Regions from separate parts of the Kitasatospora sp. NPDC043950 genome, predicted to be linked through region 1. Evidence: riboswitches for the same ligand, from Rfam matches in the RefSeq annotation. Region 1 holds a riboswitch; the other holds the start of a gene.
The links. Region 1 has a riboswitch for magnesium ahead of AC07BF_RS01630 (NRAMP family divalent metal transporter). Riboswitches for the same ligand answer to the same signal wherever they lie in the genome.
Positions count from the first base shown of each region.

Region 2: linked by a shared signal. The riboswitch ahead of AC07BF_RS17365 (NRAMP family divalent metal transporter) and the one ahead of AC07BF_RS01630 (NRAMP family divalent metal transporter) in region 1 are both predicted to bind magnesium.

Region 1 is NZ_JBWKER010000002.1:96,676-103,831, reverse strand. It holds gene AC07BF_RS01655 (VOC family protein) at 1-135, opposite strand, end outside; gene AC07BF_RS01650 (hypothetical protein) at 132-593, opposite strand; gene AC07BF_RS01645 (winged helix-turn-helix domain-containing protein) at 681-1,088, opposite strand; gene AC07BF_RS01640 (hypothetical protein) at 1,155-1,421, opposite strand; gene AC07BF_RS01635 (hypothetical protein) at 1,496-1,768, opposite strand; gene AC07BF_RS01630 (NRAMP family divalent metal transporter) at 1,864-3,513, opposite strand; M-box (ykoK) riboswitch at 3,841-4,018, opposite strand; gene AC07BF_RS01625 (YhgE/Pip domain-containing protein) at 4,241-5,554, shown strand; gene AC07BF_RS01620 (FdhF/YdeP family oxidoreductase) at 5,613-7,156, opposite strand, start outside.
Region 2 is NZ_JBWKER010000023.1:61,494-68,649, forward strand. It holds gene AC07BF_RS17355 (FtsX-like permease family protein) at 1-714, opposite strand, end outside; gene AC07BF_RS17360 (ABC transporter ATP-binding protein) at 711-1,607, opposite strand; M-box (ykoK) riboswitch at 1,745-1,921, shown strand; gene AC07BF_RS17365 (NRAMP family divalent metal transporter) at 2,281-3,930, shown strand; gene AC07BF_RS17370 (MgtC/SapB family protein) at 4,060-4,794, shown strand; gene AC07BF_RS17375 (YoaK family protein) at 4,854-5,531, shown strand; gene AC07BF_RS17380 (Rv1733c family protein) at 5,580-6,254, opposite strand; partial or broken gene AC07BF_RS17385 (PadR family transcriptional regulator) at 6,663-6,984, shown strand; partial or broken gene AC07BF_RS17390 (ATP-binding cassette domain-containing protein) at 7,029-7,156, shown strand, end outside.

The sequences.
Region 1 (7,156 bases):
GCAGCCGCCGCCCCCGGTCAGCGGCCGGGGCTTGGGGATCTCGGCCATCTGCAGGACGTCGCCGTAGAAGGCCCGCAGCAGGGCCTCGCTGCCGGGGGGTGCGGAGAGCTGGACGTGGTCGAGGGCCGTGATCACTGCGGCCTCCTCTCGGGAGCGGTGTGGTGCCGGGCCGCGGTGACCAGCAGCCGGGCGGTCGGGGTGGACAGGTCGAGGTGGTGGGCGATCCACTGGGGGTCGTGCCCGTGGGTGGCGAACACCCAGGCGGTGTAGAGCCGGTTCAGGCCGGGGGCGCCGGGCGACAGCAGCAGCGGTCGGACCTGCTCCATCGGGAACCCGTCCAGGGAGCGGGCGCTGAACCACTGGGTGTCGTCCTCGTCGGGGGCGGCGGGTCGGGCGGTGCCGCGCCCGCTGCGGGCGAGCAGCAGGGCGAGGAGCAGCCCGGCCGCCGAGGCGCCGATGAGCACGCCGGAGAGGAAGATCCGCAGCCGCCCCGGGGCGACGCCGACGGCGATCCCCTGGAGGGTGAGGAGGAGCAGGACGCCGCACAGCGCCGTCCCTCTGCTGGTCCAGGGGAACAGGGCGGTTCTGGTCACGACGGTGTCCTCCTTCGGTGGGGTGGCGGCCGGCGGGGTGCCGCCGGGGCGGGCGATCGGGCCTCGGTCGGTGCGATCGGTCGGCGGTCAGGCGACGCGGGTCAGGCGGGGGTCGTACTTGTAGCCGATCTGGCGAACGGTGGCGATCGCCTCCCGGTGGCCGGGGCCGAGCTTGCGGCGGATCCGGGCGATGTGGGTGGCGATGGTGCGGGTGTCGCCGGTGTCCGGCCGGCCCCAGACCGTCTCCATCAGCTGGCGGCGGGAGTGGACCCGCAGCGGGTTGTCGACCAGGTGCGCGAGCAGCTCGAACTCCAGGTAGGGGAGGGTCAGTTGCTGCCCGTCGACGGTGACGGTGCGCTGTTCGGGGTCCACCACCAGGCCGGTGTCCGGGTCGACGGCGGGCCGGGGGGCCGGGGCGGGGCGCGGACGCCGGGGCGGGGCGGCGGCGGTGTGGTCCGAGAAGATGGCTTCGAGCCTGGGGTAGCGCACGGCCATGGCGGATGCTCCTTCGGCGGGTCGGTGCGGAGTCGGTGCGGATCTGTACGAATCGGGACGGGCCGGTCAGCGGGCGGGGTGCCAGGGGTGCCAGGAGGCTTCCAGTCGGGCGGTGCTGTCCGGGGCCGTGACGGTCCGCCAGCTGGCCCGCAGCCGGGCGGGGCGGTCGGCGGAGGCGGCGGCCGGTGCCGGGGCCTGGGTCGTGACGGCGTGCAGGACGGGGCTGTCCAGCGGGCTCTCCGCCAGGCGTCGGCCCACGGCGGCGAGCGCGGCGCGCAGGCGGCCGCGGCCGGCGGACGGGAGGGAGGGGTGGAACGCGGCGACGATGGACATGGCAGGTCACCTCCGTGACGGGGCGGCGGGTGGAGGGGGTGCGCGAGGGCGCGGGTGGTGCGGTCGGCGGGGCGTCAGCCGTGCGGCCGGTGGCGGGCGGCGGCGCGGCTGAGGCGGCGCGCGGCGGCCGGCGGGAGGTCCGCGAAGTCGGCGAGCCAGTCCGGGCGGTGGCCCTGGCGGGCCAGCAGGTAGGTCAGGTGCACGCGCGGCTCGTACGCGGAGGCCCGGGTGTTGGGTGTGCCGGAGTGCGGGCAGGCGCCGGGGTCGTCGAGGCGGTAGTCCCTCTCGACGCCGTCGTGCAGGGCGAGGCGGACGCGCGGGCAGTGGTGGTGAAGGGCGGTGCGCATGGCCGTACTTCCTTCCTTCCCCGGGTGCGGGGCGGTCGAGGTTTCCGGGTCGGGGCCGGGGCGGCGGCACTGTCGGGCGCCGCCCCGGCGGCGGCTCAGTGGTTGAGCGCGGTCTGGACGATCTTGATGATGACCATCACCATCGCGACCAGGAGGTAGGCGCGCAGGGCGCCCATGCCGACCTTGCGGGCGGTGGACATGACCGGCTTGCCGAGGGTCTCCAGCGGGGGCATCCGCCACTCCTCGCGGCCGGTGCGGTCGATCGGGTCCTCCTTGGTGGCGGTGCGGCCGAAGGTGAAGAAGTACCCGGCGACCAGCACGCCCGCCACGCCGCAGCCGGCCATGATCCACAGGATGGCCTGCGAGCTGATGTCGGGCCAGACCACGGCGGCGGTCAGGATCAGCGACAGCATCACCAGGACCCCGACCACGGCGGAGGTGAAGGCGTTGGTCTTGGGCCCGTTGACCCACGGCCCCAGGACGGCCTTGTCGTTGCAGAGCAGCAGCAGGAACACCGTCGCCGAGGGCAGCAGCACACCCGCCAGCACCTGGACGAACTGCGTCATCAGGCCCTGGGTGTAGCCGGTGGACAGCAGCGTGATCGCGGCCGCCGCGACCACCAGGCCCGCGTAGATCGCGTAGAAGCCCCTGGCGCCCTTGACGCCCCGGTGCAGCGAGTGCCTGATGCCGAACACGTCGCCGATCGCGTAGGCGGTCGACAGCGACACGGCGAAGGCGCCGATGATCGAGGCGTCCAGCAGGGCGATGGCGAACAGCACGCCCACCACGTGCCCGGCCTTGTCCTCAAGGCCCTTGGCGACGGCGGCCGCGTCGGAGAACTGGCCGAAGCCGTCGGTGCCGGCGAAGGCCGCGGCGGTGAAGCCCATCATCGCGGCGGCGCCGATGATGACGATGGCGATCCCGATCCACAGGTCGACCTTCTCGTACTTCATGAACCGCGGCGTGATCCGCTTGTCGATGACGTACGACTGCTGGAAGAACAGCTGCCACGGGGCGACGGTGGTGCCCACGATGGAGACGATCACCAGCATCACGGCCGCCAGCTGGCCCGAGCCGCCCGGCATGCCGGGCACCACGAAGTCGTGCGCCATCTGCGAGGTCTTCGGGTGGACCATGAAGTAGATCGGCACCAGCAGCAGCGAGCCCACGCACAGCGTGACCGCGACGCGCTCGAAGCGCTGGAACGAGCCGGTGAACGCCGAGGCGATGATCACCACTGCCGCCAGCACCACCGCGGCCACCTTCGGCAGCCCGAGGTATCCGGCCGCCAGGGTGACGCCGATGAACTCGGTGACCAGCGTCAGCGCGTTCAGCAGGAACAGGTCGATGACGCTGAACGCGCCCCAGAACTTCCCGAAGCGCTCCAGGATCAGCCGGGCGTGGCCGACACCGGTGACAGCGCCCAGGCGCAGCACCATCTCCTGGTTCACGTACAGCACCGGGACCAGCATCAGCAGCGTCCACAGCAACTGCGTGCCGTAGTTCTGCCCCGCCTGCCCGTACGTCGAGAAGGCGCCCGCGTCGTTGTCGCCGACCATCACGATCAGGCCGGGGCCCACGATGGCGAGCAGGGTCTTGAGTCTTGCGGACAGGCCGCGGCGCGGCGTGGTGTCGTCGAGCCGGATGGTGCCGAGCGCACCCTTGATGTCGCCGACGTGGGCGTCGTCCAGTACCGCTGAACGCGGGGCGGGGACCTTGGAGTTGAGCGTGGCGTTGGTGGTCATGACGATCCTCCCGTGGGCCCCGGGGCAGGCGGGGCGATCGGGGGCGCACGGCGGCGATCCCCCTGCGGACGGGCGCGGCGCATCGCCACCCGGCGGTGCGGGCCCGTTCGGGCACGGCGAAGCCGGGTGTTGAGGTGATGTACCGTCAGAAATGTTCGCAGGGAGGGTCGTTACCGCGTGCCGGGAGTGTGCGAGGACAGGCGGGGGTAGGGGCAACTGTGGCCCGGACTACTGCAATCCATGTCTCTCGCCTCCTCCCGGTCGACGCACCCCGTGGTGCGTGTGATCGACGCGGCAAGGAGTTCGCCGGCGCGCGAAGCGACCGCCGGTTCACCCCAACTCGTCAGAGCTTTGGCACTCCACGGCGTGTCCAGCCCGGTCGGGCCGGAAGCCACTTCGGATCAACCCTTAGGTCGGGAAGATCTGTCCTAACCCTGGGCGTCTCTCGACGTCGTCGGATCAGTGGCCTGTGTCCGTGAAGAAGCCTCACCGAACGAGGTGCCTTCTTCAAACCTCCAGAAGCATAGACCGCGCGGAGGCCGATACTTGCGTACTTGGTAGAACCTTTACCTTCTGTCTCCGGTCGTCCCGGCCGAGGCGCGGCGAGGGGTGGCGGGGGGCGGCGGGGCGGATCGGGTGACGTGGGGTTTTGCCGCCGGGCCGCCACGGAACGACTTCCCACCGCATCGGCAGCAGCACCAGGTTGCGCCCGAATCCGAGGGGTGGCATGGCGTCCGCAGGCTCCCAGGGTGGTCCCCGGCAGGCGCGGGCCCTCGTGCTCGCCCGCCACGCGAAGCTGTGGCTCGTCCCGAGCATCCTGTGCGGCCTGCTGGCCGTGGTGCTCTCGCTGCTCTACATGGGCGGCATCCTCAACCCGACCGGGCACCTGCACCGGCTCCCGATCGCCCTGGTGAACGCGGATCAGGGCCCGCCGCCGCCGGGCCGGGCGGAGACCCTGGGCGCGCGGCTCAGCCGGGAGATCGTCGCCGGGACGCCCGGCAGCACCGTCGACTGGCGCCAGGTCGACCAGGCCGAGGCGATGGACCAGCTCTCCACCGGGAAGGTCTACGGCGCGCTGCTCGTCCCGCAGGCGTTCACCGCCGACGTGGCGGCACTGACCACCGGCCGGGCCACCGAACGGCCCACCCTGACGGTGCTCACCAACCCCGGCCTCGGCAGCCTCGGCTCCTCGCTGGCCTCCCAGATCACCCAGTCCGCCGCCCACCAGGCCTCGCTGGCGCTCGGCAAGGAGCTGACCGCGGCCGCGCCGCCGTCCGGTTCCGCCGGCTCCGGCTCCGGCACGGGCACCAGCGCCACCGCGCGGCTGCTGCTCGCCGACCCGCTCGCCGTCACCACCCGGGTCGGCCACCCGATCGGCGCCCACAGCGGGCTCGGCCTGAGCGCCTTCTACTACACCCTGCTGGCCGTGCTGACCGGCTTCATCGGCGGCAACATCATCCACAACGGCGTCGACACCGCGCTTGGCTACAGCGACAGCGAGCTCGGCCCCTGGCACACCCGGCGCCCGACCGTCCCGATCACCCGCACCCAGACTCTGCTGCTGAAGATGGTCATGACGGCCGGCATCATGCTGCTCACCACCACCCTGGTGATGCTCTGCTCGGTCACCGTCCTCGGCATGGACGCCCCGCACCAGGCGCTGCTCTGGGTCTTCGCCTACTGCGCCAGCCTCGCCGTCGGCCTCGGGGTCCAGGCGATCAACGCGGCGTTCGGCGGGATCGGGCAGCTGGTGTCCATGTTCGTCTTCATCGCGCTGGCGCTGCCCTCCTCGGGGGCGACCATCCCGCTCCAGGCGGTGCCCGGCTTCTACCGCTTCCTCAGCGTCTTCGAGCCGATGCGCCAGCTCAGCGACGGCATCCGGGCGATCCTGTTCTTCGACGCCCGGGCGGACGCGGGCCTGGCCCGGGGCTGGACCATGATCGCGGTCGGCGTGCTGCTCGCCCTGGCCTTCGGCTTCGGGATGACCCGGTACTACGACCGCAAGGGCCTGCACCGCTGGACGCCGCAGCCGTCGGAGTAGGCGTTCAGGAGTGGGCGTTCAGGAGTGGGCGTTCAGGAGTGGGCGCCGTCCTCGGTTCCTACGCCTTGGTGACGGTGACCTTGAGGTGCTTCATGATCGGCTGGTCGCTCTGGGTGCTGTGGTCGGCGATCGCGCACAGCACGTTCATCTCGGGCATGTAGCCCGCCGCGCAGCCGCGCGGGATGTCGTACGGGATCGCGAGGTAGCCGTTCAGGGTGCGGGTGCTGCCGTCCTTCGCGGTGCTGGTGATGTCGACCGGATCGAACTCGGCGATGCCGCGCTCGCGCATGTCGTCGGTGTTCAGGAAGACCAGCGTGCGCAGGTTCCGCACGCCCCGGTAGCGGTCGTTGTCGGAGTAGATCGTGGTGTTCCACTGGTCGTGGGAGCGCATGGTGCCCAGCGCCAGGGTGCCCGGGGCGGGGACGACGTCGGGCAGCGGGGCGGTGGAGAACTCGGCCCGCCCGGAGGGGGTGAGGAAGACCAGTTCGCGGGCCGGCTGCTTGATCCGGAACCCGAGGGGCAGCCGCACCCGGCGGTTGAAGTCCTCGAAGCCGTCCAGGGCCCGGGACATGGTGTCGCGGATGCGGTCGTAGTCCTCGATGTACCACTCCCACGGTGTCCCGCTGTCCGGCAGCGCCGCGCGGGCCATCCCGGCGACGATGGCGGGCTCGGACAGCAGGTGCGGGGAGGCCGGGCGCTTCATGCCGACGGACAGGTGCACCATGCTCATCGAGTCCTCGACCGAGGTGCTCTGCACCCCGCCGCGCTGGTGGTCCTTCTCGGTGCGGCCCAGGCACGGCAGGATCAGCGCCCGGCGGCCGTGCACCAGGTGGCTGCGGTTCAGCTTGGTGCTCACCTGGACGGTCAACTCGCAGCCGCGCAGCGCCTCGTGGGTGTAGGGCGTGTCGGGCGCGGCGAGCGCGAAGTTGCCGCCCATGGCGACGAAGACCGTCACCTCGCCGCGCCGCATCGCCTCGATGGCGGAGACGGTGTCCAGGCCGTGCGCGCGTGGCGGGTCGATCCCGCAGGCCTCGGCGAGGCGGTCCAGGAACTCGGGTGAGGGGCGGTGGTCGATGCCGCAGGTGCGGTTGCCCTGGACGTTGCTGTGCCCGCGCACCGGCGACGGGCCGGCGCCCTCGCGGCCCAGGTTGCCGCGCAGCAGCAGGAGGTTGACGATCTCCCGCACGGTGTCCACGCCGTGCTCGTGCTGGGTGACGCCCAGGCACCAGCTGACGATGGAGCGGTCGGCGTCGCGGTAGACCCGGGCGGCCTTGAGGACCTCGGCCCGGTCGAGCCCGCTCTGCCGCTCGATCTCCTCCCAGGGGGTGGCCCCGCACAGCGCGCGGTAGGCCTCGAACCCGGTGGTGTGGCGCTCGATGAACTGCCGGTCCAGGGCCCGGGGGTCGGCCGTGGCCTGCTCCAGGATCGCCTTGGCCATGCCGCGCACCAGTGCCATGTCGCCGCCGATGCGCGGTTGGAGGTTCAGGGTGCTGGTCTTCGTGGACTTGAACAGCGCCATGTCCACGAAGTCGTGCGGGACGATGGTGCGGGTGGCGGCCGCCTCGATCAGCGGGTTGATGTGCACGATCTGCGCGCCGCGAC
Region 2 (7,156 bases), on a different contig from region 1:
CGGGCTGCCGGGAGGCGTGGCGGCGGCGAGCTGGCTCAGCAACGCGCCCGACTGGGCGACGAGTTCGACCCGGCGGAGGTCGTCCGGGTGCTCGACGACGCCGGTGATGGTGAAGGTGGTCCGCTCCAGGCCCGGAAAGGTGGTGGTGCCGCCGACGGCCAGCCCGGCGTTGTCGAGGAAGGCCCGGGTGGCGGCCAGTTCGCGCGGGCCGCCCGGGGCGTGGCCGTCGACCAGGTTGAGCCGGCCGTGCCAGAGCGGGTCGGTGAGGTCGGCCTCGGTGGTGAGGGTGCGGACCAGGCCTTCGGGGGAGGTCGCGCCGGTCTCCGGGCCCTGCCGGGCGGAGGTGAGCACGCTGCCCGGCGGCAGCAGCCCGGTGACCAGGGTGACCGGGTCGGTGCCGGCGGCCTTCTGCTGCTCGGCCGTGGGCGGTTGTCCGGGGCGGGGCTGGGCCGCGAAGGCGCCGTCCTCGGCGACCGGGGCCTGCTCGACGGCCCGGCCGGGGGCGAGCGAGGTGACGAGGGCGTCCGCCCCGCCCAGCACCCGTTCGACCCGTTCGGCCGGGGTGAGCTGCCCGCTGCGGTGGACGACGTCGGCGCCGGTGACGCCGAGGACGGGCAGCGCGATCATGGCGACGATCAGGGCGCTGCGGCCCTTGGCGCGCAGCGCGTCGCGGCGGGCGATGCGCAGGGCGACCTTCCAGGCGCCGAGTCTCATCGGGCCACCTCGCCGTAGCCGTCGGCCGCGTGGCCGAAGTCGCCGACCGCGTGCCCGGTGCCGGTGGCCGAGTGCCCGGCCCCGTCGGCCGCGTGGCCGTAGCCGTCGGCCGGGGCGCTGAGCGGCTCGGCGGTCAGCCGGCGCTTGCCGGTGCGCCGCCCGTGGCTCTCGGAGGCGACCGCGCCGTCCTTCAGATGGACCACCCGGTCCGCCCAACTGGCGTGCGCGGCCTCGTGGGTGACCATCATCGCGGCGGCCCCGGCGTCGCAGCGGGCGCGCAGCACGGCGAGCACGGCCTCGCCGGTGGCGGAGTCGAGGGCGCCGGTCGGTTCGTCGGCGAGGACGAGGCGGCGCTCGCCGATCAGCGCGCGGGCGATGGCGACGCGCTGCTGCTGGCCGCCGGACATGTCGTCGGGGAAGCGGTCGGCGAGTTCCCCGATGCCGAGCTCCTCCAGGGCGGCGAGCGCCTCGCGGCGGGCGGTGCGTCCGGAGACTCCGTCGAGTTCGCGGGGCAGCGAGATGTTCTCGGCGGCGGTGAGGGCGGGGATCAGGTTGTAGTCCTGGAAGACGTACCCGATGGAGCGCCGCCGAAGGTCGGCGAGCCGGCCGCGGCTGAGGCCGCCGAGGGCCACGCCCTCGACCAGGATCTCGCCCTCGCTGGGCGCGTCGAGTCCGCCGGCCAGGGTCAGCAGGGTGGACTTCCCGGAGCCGGACGGGCCCATGACGGCGACGAACTCGCCGGGGTGGACGGCCAGTTCGACGCCGCGCAGGGCGTGTACCTCGGCGGCGCCCCGGCCGTGCACCCGGGTGACGTTGGCCAGGTGCAGGACGGGTGCGGATCGGGTCGGATCGCTGTGGGACACACTTCCCCCTCGTGAGCTGTTGAGCTGCATATGTCGGTGAACTATATATGCCGGACGGGGGTGCACGTCGAGGGGTGGGTTTGGTCAAGCTTCTACAAAGCTGTCGAAGTTCGGTCGAAACGCCGCTATCCGGGTGAAGGGGAGGGTTTATGCTTGACGAGATTTGAAAGGCACCTCGTTCGGTGAGGCGTCTTCACGGACACAGGCCACTGACCCGACGACGTCGAGAGACGCCCAGGTTCAGGACAGGTCTTCCCGAGTTAAGGGTTGACCCCAAGTGGCTTCCGGCCGATCGGGCTGGACACGCCGTGGAGTGCCAAAGCTCTGACGAGTTGGGGTGTGCCGGTCCCGTGGGGCCGGTCCGCTCCTTGCCGTGTCGCGATGCGGTGCACAGACGTGCGCCCCCGACCGGGAGGAGGCGAGAGACATGGACTGCGATAGTCCGGGCCATAGTCGCCCCTGCCCCCGCATGCTCTCGATCACCTCTGGCACGCGGTAACAACCTTCCCTGCGCGCGTTCACCTGACGCTGCGTCATGCGCTCAACCGCGCCCCGACGTACGACGTCTGACGCTCCGTCATGCCCTCACGGCCGCCGCCGCTCAGCGCCGCCGTGCGGTCCGACGCCGTGCGCTCTCGCAGGGAGGATCGCTGCTGCGTGCCCCCTGTCGCCCCCTCAAGGAAGGGGGCAGGGAGGCCCTGCCATGACCAACGTGATGCTGGACCCGAAGGTCCCCACCACCACCCGCACCGCCGTGCTCGACGACGCCCACGTCGGCGACATCAAGGGTGCGCTCGGCACCATCCGGCTCGACGACACCACGCCGCGCCACGGCCTGTCCGCAAGACTCAAGACCCTGCTCGCCATCGTGGGCCCCGGCCTGATCGTGATGGTCGGCGACAACGACGCGGGCGCCTTCTCGACGTACGGGCAGGCGGGGCAGAACTACGGCACACAGCTGCTGTGGACGCTGCTGATGCTGGTCCCGGTGCTGTACGTGAACCAGGAGATGGTGCTGCGCCTGGGCGCTGTCACCGGTGTCGGCCACGCCCGGCTGATCCTGGAGCGCTTCGGGAAGTTCTGGGGCGCGTTCAGCGTCATCGACCTGTTCCTACTGAACGCGCTGACGCTGGTCACCGAGTTCATCGGTGTCACCCTGGCGGCCGGATACCTCGGGCTGCCGAAGGTCGCCTCGGTGGTGCTGGCCGCCGTGATCATCATCGCCTCGGCGTTCACCGGCTCGTTCCAGCGTTTCGAGCGCGTCGCGGTCACGCTGTGCGTGGGCTCGCTGCTGCTGGTGCCGATCTACTTCATGGTCCACCCGAAGACCTCGCAGATGGCGCACGACTTCGTGGTGCCCAGCATGCCGGGCGGCTCGGGCCAGCTGGCGGCCGTGATGCTGGTGATCGTCTCCATCGTGGGCACCACCGTCGCCCCGTGGCAGCTCTTCTTCCAGCAGTCGTACGTCATCGACAAGCGGATCACGCCGCGGTTCATGAAGTACGAGAAGGTCGACCTGTGGATCGGGATCGCCATCGTCATCATCGGCGCCGCCGCGATGATGGGCTTCACCGCCGCGGCCTTCGCCGGCACCGACGGCTTCGGCCAGTTCTCCGACGCGGCCGCCGTCGCCAAGGGCCTTGAGGACAAGGCCGGACACGTGGTGGGCGTGCTGTTCGCCATCGCGCTGCTGGACGCCTCGATCATCGGCGCCTTCGCCGTCTCCCTCTCCACCGCCTACGCGATCGGCGACGTGTTCGGCATCAGGCACTCGCTGCACCGGGGCGTCAAGGGCGCCAAGGGCTTCTACGCGATCTACGCCGGCCTGGTGGTCGTGGCGGCCGCGATCACGCTGCTGTCCACCGGCTACACCCAGGGCCTGATGACGCAGTTCGTCCAGGTGCTGGCGGGTGTGCTGCTGCCCTCGGCGACGGTGTTCCTGCTGCTGCTCTGCAACGACAAGGCCGTCCTGGGGCCGTGGGTCAACGGGCCCAAGACCAACGCCTTCACCTCCGCCGTGGTCGGGGTCCTGGTGATGCTGTCGCTGATCCTGACCGCCGCCGTGGTCTGGCCCGACATCAGCTCGCAGGCCATCCTGTGGATCATGGCCGGCTGCGGCGTGGCCGGTGTGCTGGTCGCCGGGTACTTCTTCACCTTCGGCCGCACCGCCACCAAGGAGGACCCGATCGACCGCACCGGCCGCGAGGAATGGCGGATGCCCCCGCTGGAGACCCTCGGCAAGCCGGTCATGTCCACCGCCCGCAAGGTCGGCATGGGCGCCCTGCGCGCCTACCTCCTGGTCGCGATGGTGATGGTCATCATCAAGATCGTCCAGACCGCGCTCAACCACTGAGCCGCAGACCGCAGCCCGAACGGGCGGGTGGTGGGCAGCGGCCCGCCACCCGTCCGTCCGTCTCCCAGGTCTCGCAGCCCTTCCCGCTCTCCCAGCTCTGCCAGCTCTCCCAGTGAAGGAGGTGCCGTCGTGCACACCCTGACCACCGCCGACTTCCTCGTCCGGCTCGCCACCGGGGTCGCCTGCGGCGCGCTCATCGGCGTCGAACGCCAGTGGCGGGCCAGGATGGCCGGCCTGCGCACCAACGCCCTGGTCGCCGCCGGCGCCACCCTGTTCGTGTTGTACAGCGAGGCCGTCGGCGACGCCGCCAGCCCCACCCGGGTCGCCTCCTACGTCGTCTCCGGCATCGGCTTCCTCGGCGGTGGCGTCATCCTGCGCGACGGCGCCGGCGTCCGCGGCCTCAACACCGCCGCCACGCTGTGGTGTTCGGCCGCCGTCGGGGTGCTCGCCGCCGCCGGGAAGCTCGAATTCGCCGTCCTCGGTACGCTCGGCGTCCTCGCCGTCCACCTGATCCTGCGCCCGGCCGGCCGGATGCTCGACCGCGCCCCGCAGTCCGGCAGCGACCCCGACTCCACCGTCCGCGCCACCGTCCACCTGGAATGCGAGCGCAAGGCCGAGACCCACATCCGGGCCCTGCTGCTCCAGGCCCTGTCCGCCTCCGGCCTCGCCCCTACCGGCCTGCGCGCCCGCCGTACCGACAGCGGCGACGCCACCAGCCTGCGCGCCACCGTGGCCATCACCGGGCAGGTCGCCCCGGCCCTCGAACAGGTCGTCAGCCGGCTCTCCCTCGAACCCGGCGTCCGCGACCTGCACTGGCACCTCGACGACGAACCCGACGACCCGAGCCGCCCCGCGCTCGCCTAGTAGGCGGCCCGGGGGAGGTAGAACGGAGGCACCGTCACGAGGCCGACCAGGAGGTCCCGATGTTCACCCCCGACCCCAGGCACGGGCCGCTGGTGCCGATGCTGCTGGTGCTCACCGTCGTCACCGGACTGGTGGACGCGGTCAGCTACCTCCGGCTCGGCCACGTCTTCGTCGCCAACATGACCGGCAACGTGGTCTTCCTCGGCTTCGCCCTGGCCGGTGCCGCCGGACTCTCCGCCACCGCCTCACTGAGCGCCCTCGCCGCGTTCGTACTCGGCGCCCTGGTCGGGGGCCACCTCGCCCGGCGGCTGCCCGACCACCGCGGGCGGCTGCTGACCACGGCGGTGGTCGGCCAGGTGGTGCTCGTCGCCGCGAGCATCGCCCTGGCCGCCGTGGCCGGCTACACCTCCGACCCGGCCCGCTACGGCCTCATCGGGTTGCTGGCCTTCGCGATGGGCGGCCAGAACGCGGTGGTCCGCTCCCTCAAGGTCCCCGACCTGACCACCACGGTGCTCACCATGACCATCACGGCCCTCGCCGCCGACCGCACCGGCCCCCGCCGTCTGGCCTCCGCCGTCTGGATGTTCGTCGGCGCCCTCGTCGGCGCCCTCCTCATCCGCCAGGCCGACGTTCCCGTCGCCCTGACCCTCGCCCTGACCCTCCTCGTCGCCGTCGCGGCCCTCACCCACCGGGCCGCCGGATCCCACCCCGCCCCGGCCTGGACCCACCCGCTCTGACCCGGCGCCGCGCCCCTCCGCTCGCCGGCCCCCGCTCGTCCTCAGGGGTCAGTCGTCCTGGCGGTGGCCGGCGCGGCCGCTCCAGAGGGGTTCGAGGCGGGCCCAGCCCTGGGTCCAGGCTTCGTCGGCGCGGCGGTCGAGGACGTGCAGGCGAAGGCGCAGGGCGAGGGTGAGCAGGGCCAGGAGGGCGAGAAGGGCGCCGGCGCCGGTGCAGACGGCGGAGACGGCGACGGAGGCGCGGTTGGTCGGGGGCGAGGAGAGCGCGCCGGCGGGGTCGACCCAGACGGGGACGACGGTGCCGGTGACGGCCGTGCGGGGGGCCTGGACGGTGCCGGTGTGCGGCTGCCCGTCGGGGTAGGTCCAGGCGGCCTCGGCGTCGACGCGGGTGCTGTAGCCGGCGCCGAAGCGTCCGCCGGTGCCGGAGCCGGTGCCGGTGCCGGAGCCGTGGTCGGGGAGGGTGAGCACCACGGCGTCGACCTTGTGGAGGCGCAGGCGGTCGCTGTCGGCCTGGGGTGCGGTGGCGTGGTAGGCGAGCAGGGCGCTGCCGGTGGCGAAGGCGAGGGCGAGCAGGGCCCCGAGGGTGCTCAGCAGCCAGGCGCGGGCGCGGGCCCGGTCGACGGGCCGGACCAGCGGTTCGTGCCGGGCACCGAAGGCCCGCCGCAGCCGGCGGCCGGTTCGCGGCGGGCGCGACGAGGGCCGGGCGGGGCGGGGTGTGCTGGACACGTCGACGGCTCCTCAGGGGGGTTGGGGCGGCGCGGTGGTGGGGTCGTGGGGCTTCGTCACCCAATTTCCACCCGGTGGCCGCCCGCGCACAAGAGTCGTGCGGGCTCGTACCACCGGGACCTGCGGACGGCGCCGCCGCGCGCCGGTCGCGTTCCGGGTCACGCCCGGGCGTGCGGCCGCCCGGCGCCCCTTCGCGCACCCGGGACGTTCGACCCTCGGCAGCGGCCGGGCGGGCGGGCAGGCTGGGGTCCGGCCGCATCCTTCGTGCCAGGGGACGGCTTGGCCCGGTTGACCGTGGGGGTGCCGGGCCGTGGTGCGGTGCAGGGGGTGAGCGTGGGGCTGCCTCCTGCCCGCCCGCACCCGGGTGACGGTGTCTCCGCCCGGGTTCTGGCCGCGTTCTGACCGGGTTCCGGCGAGGGACCCGAACGCGAGCGCTACGTGATCACCGACGCGGGGCGACGGAGTTCGAGACCTGGCTCCGGGGTCCGGACACGCCCGAACCCAGCCTGCGGAGCGTGCTGTTCACCAAGGTGGTGCTGGCCCTGACGCTGGGCCGCGACGCCGAGGAGTACCTGGACACCCAGTGCGCCGCGCCCACCTGCGCCGGATGCGCGAACGCACCGAACTGCGCCGCACCGGCGCCCTGGTGGACGCTCTGCCCGCCGACCACGGCCTGTTCCACCTGGATGCCGACCTGCGCTGGATCGACCTCACCGCCGCTCTCCTGGACGCGCCGGCCCGGCTCGGCCCGGTTCGGCCTGGGCGGCATGGAGCGGCATGGAGCGGCGCCGCTCCGGCGAACTGTCGGGTGGTCAGGCTCAGCGCGTGGCGCCGGCCCGGGGCCTGGCGGCCCGGCCGCAGGTGCTGTTCGCCGACGAGCCGACCGGCGCGCTCGACTCGCT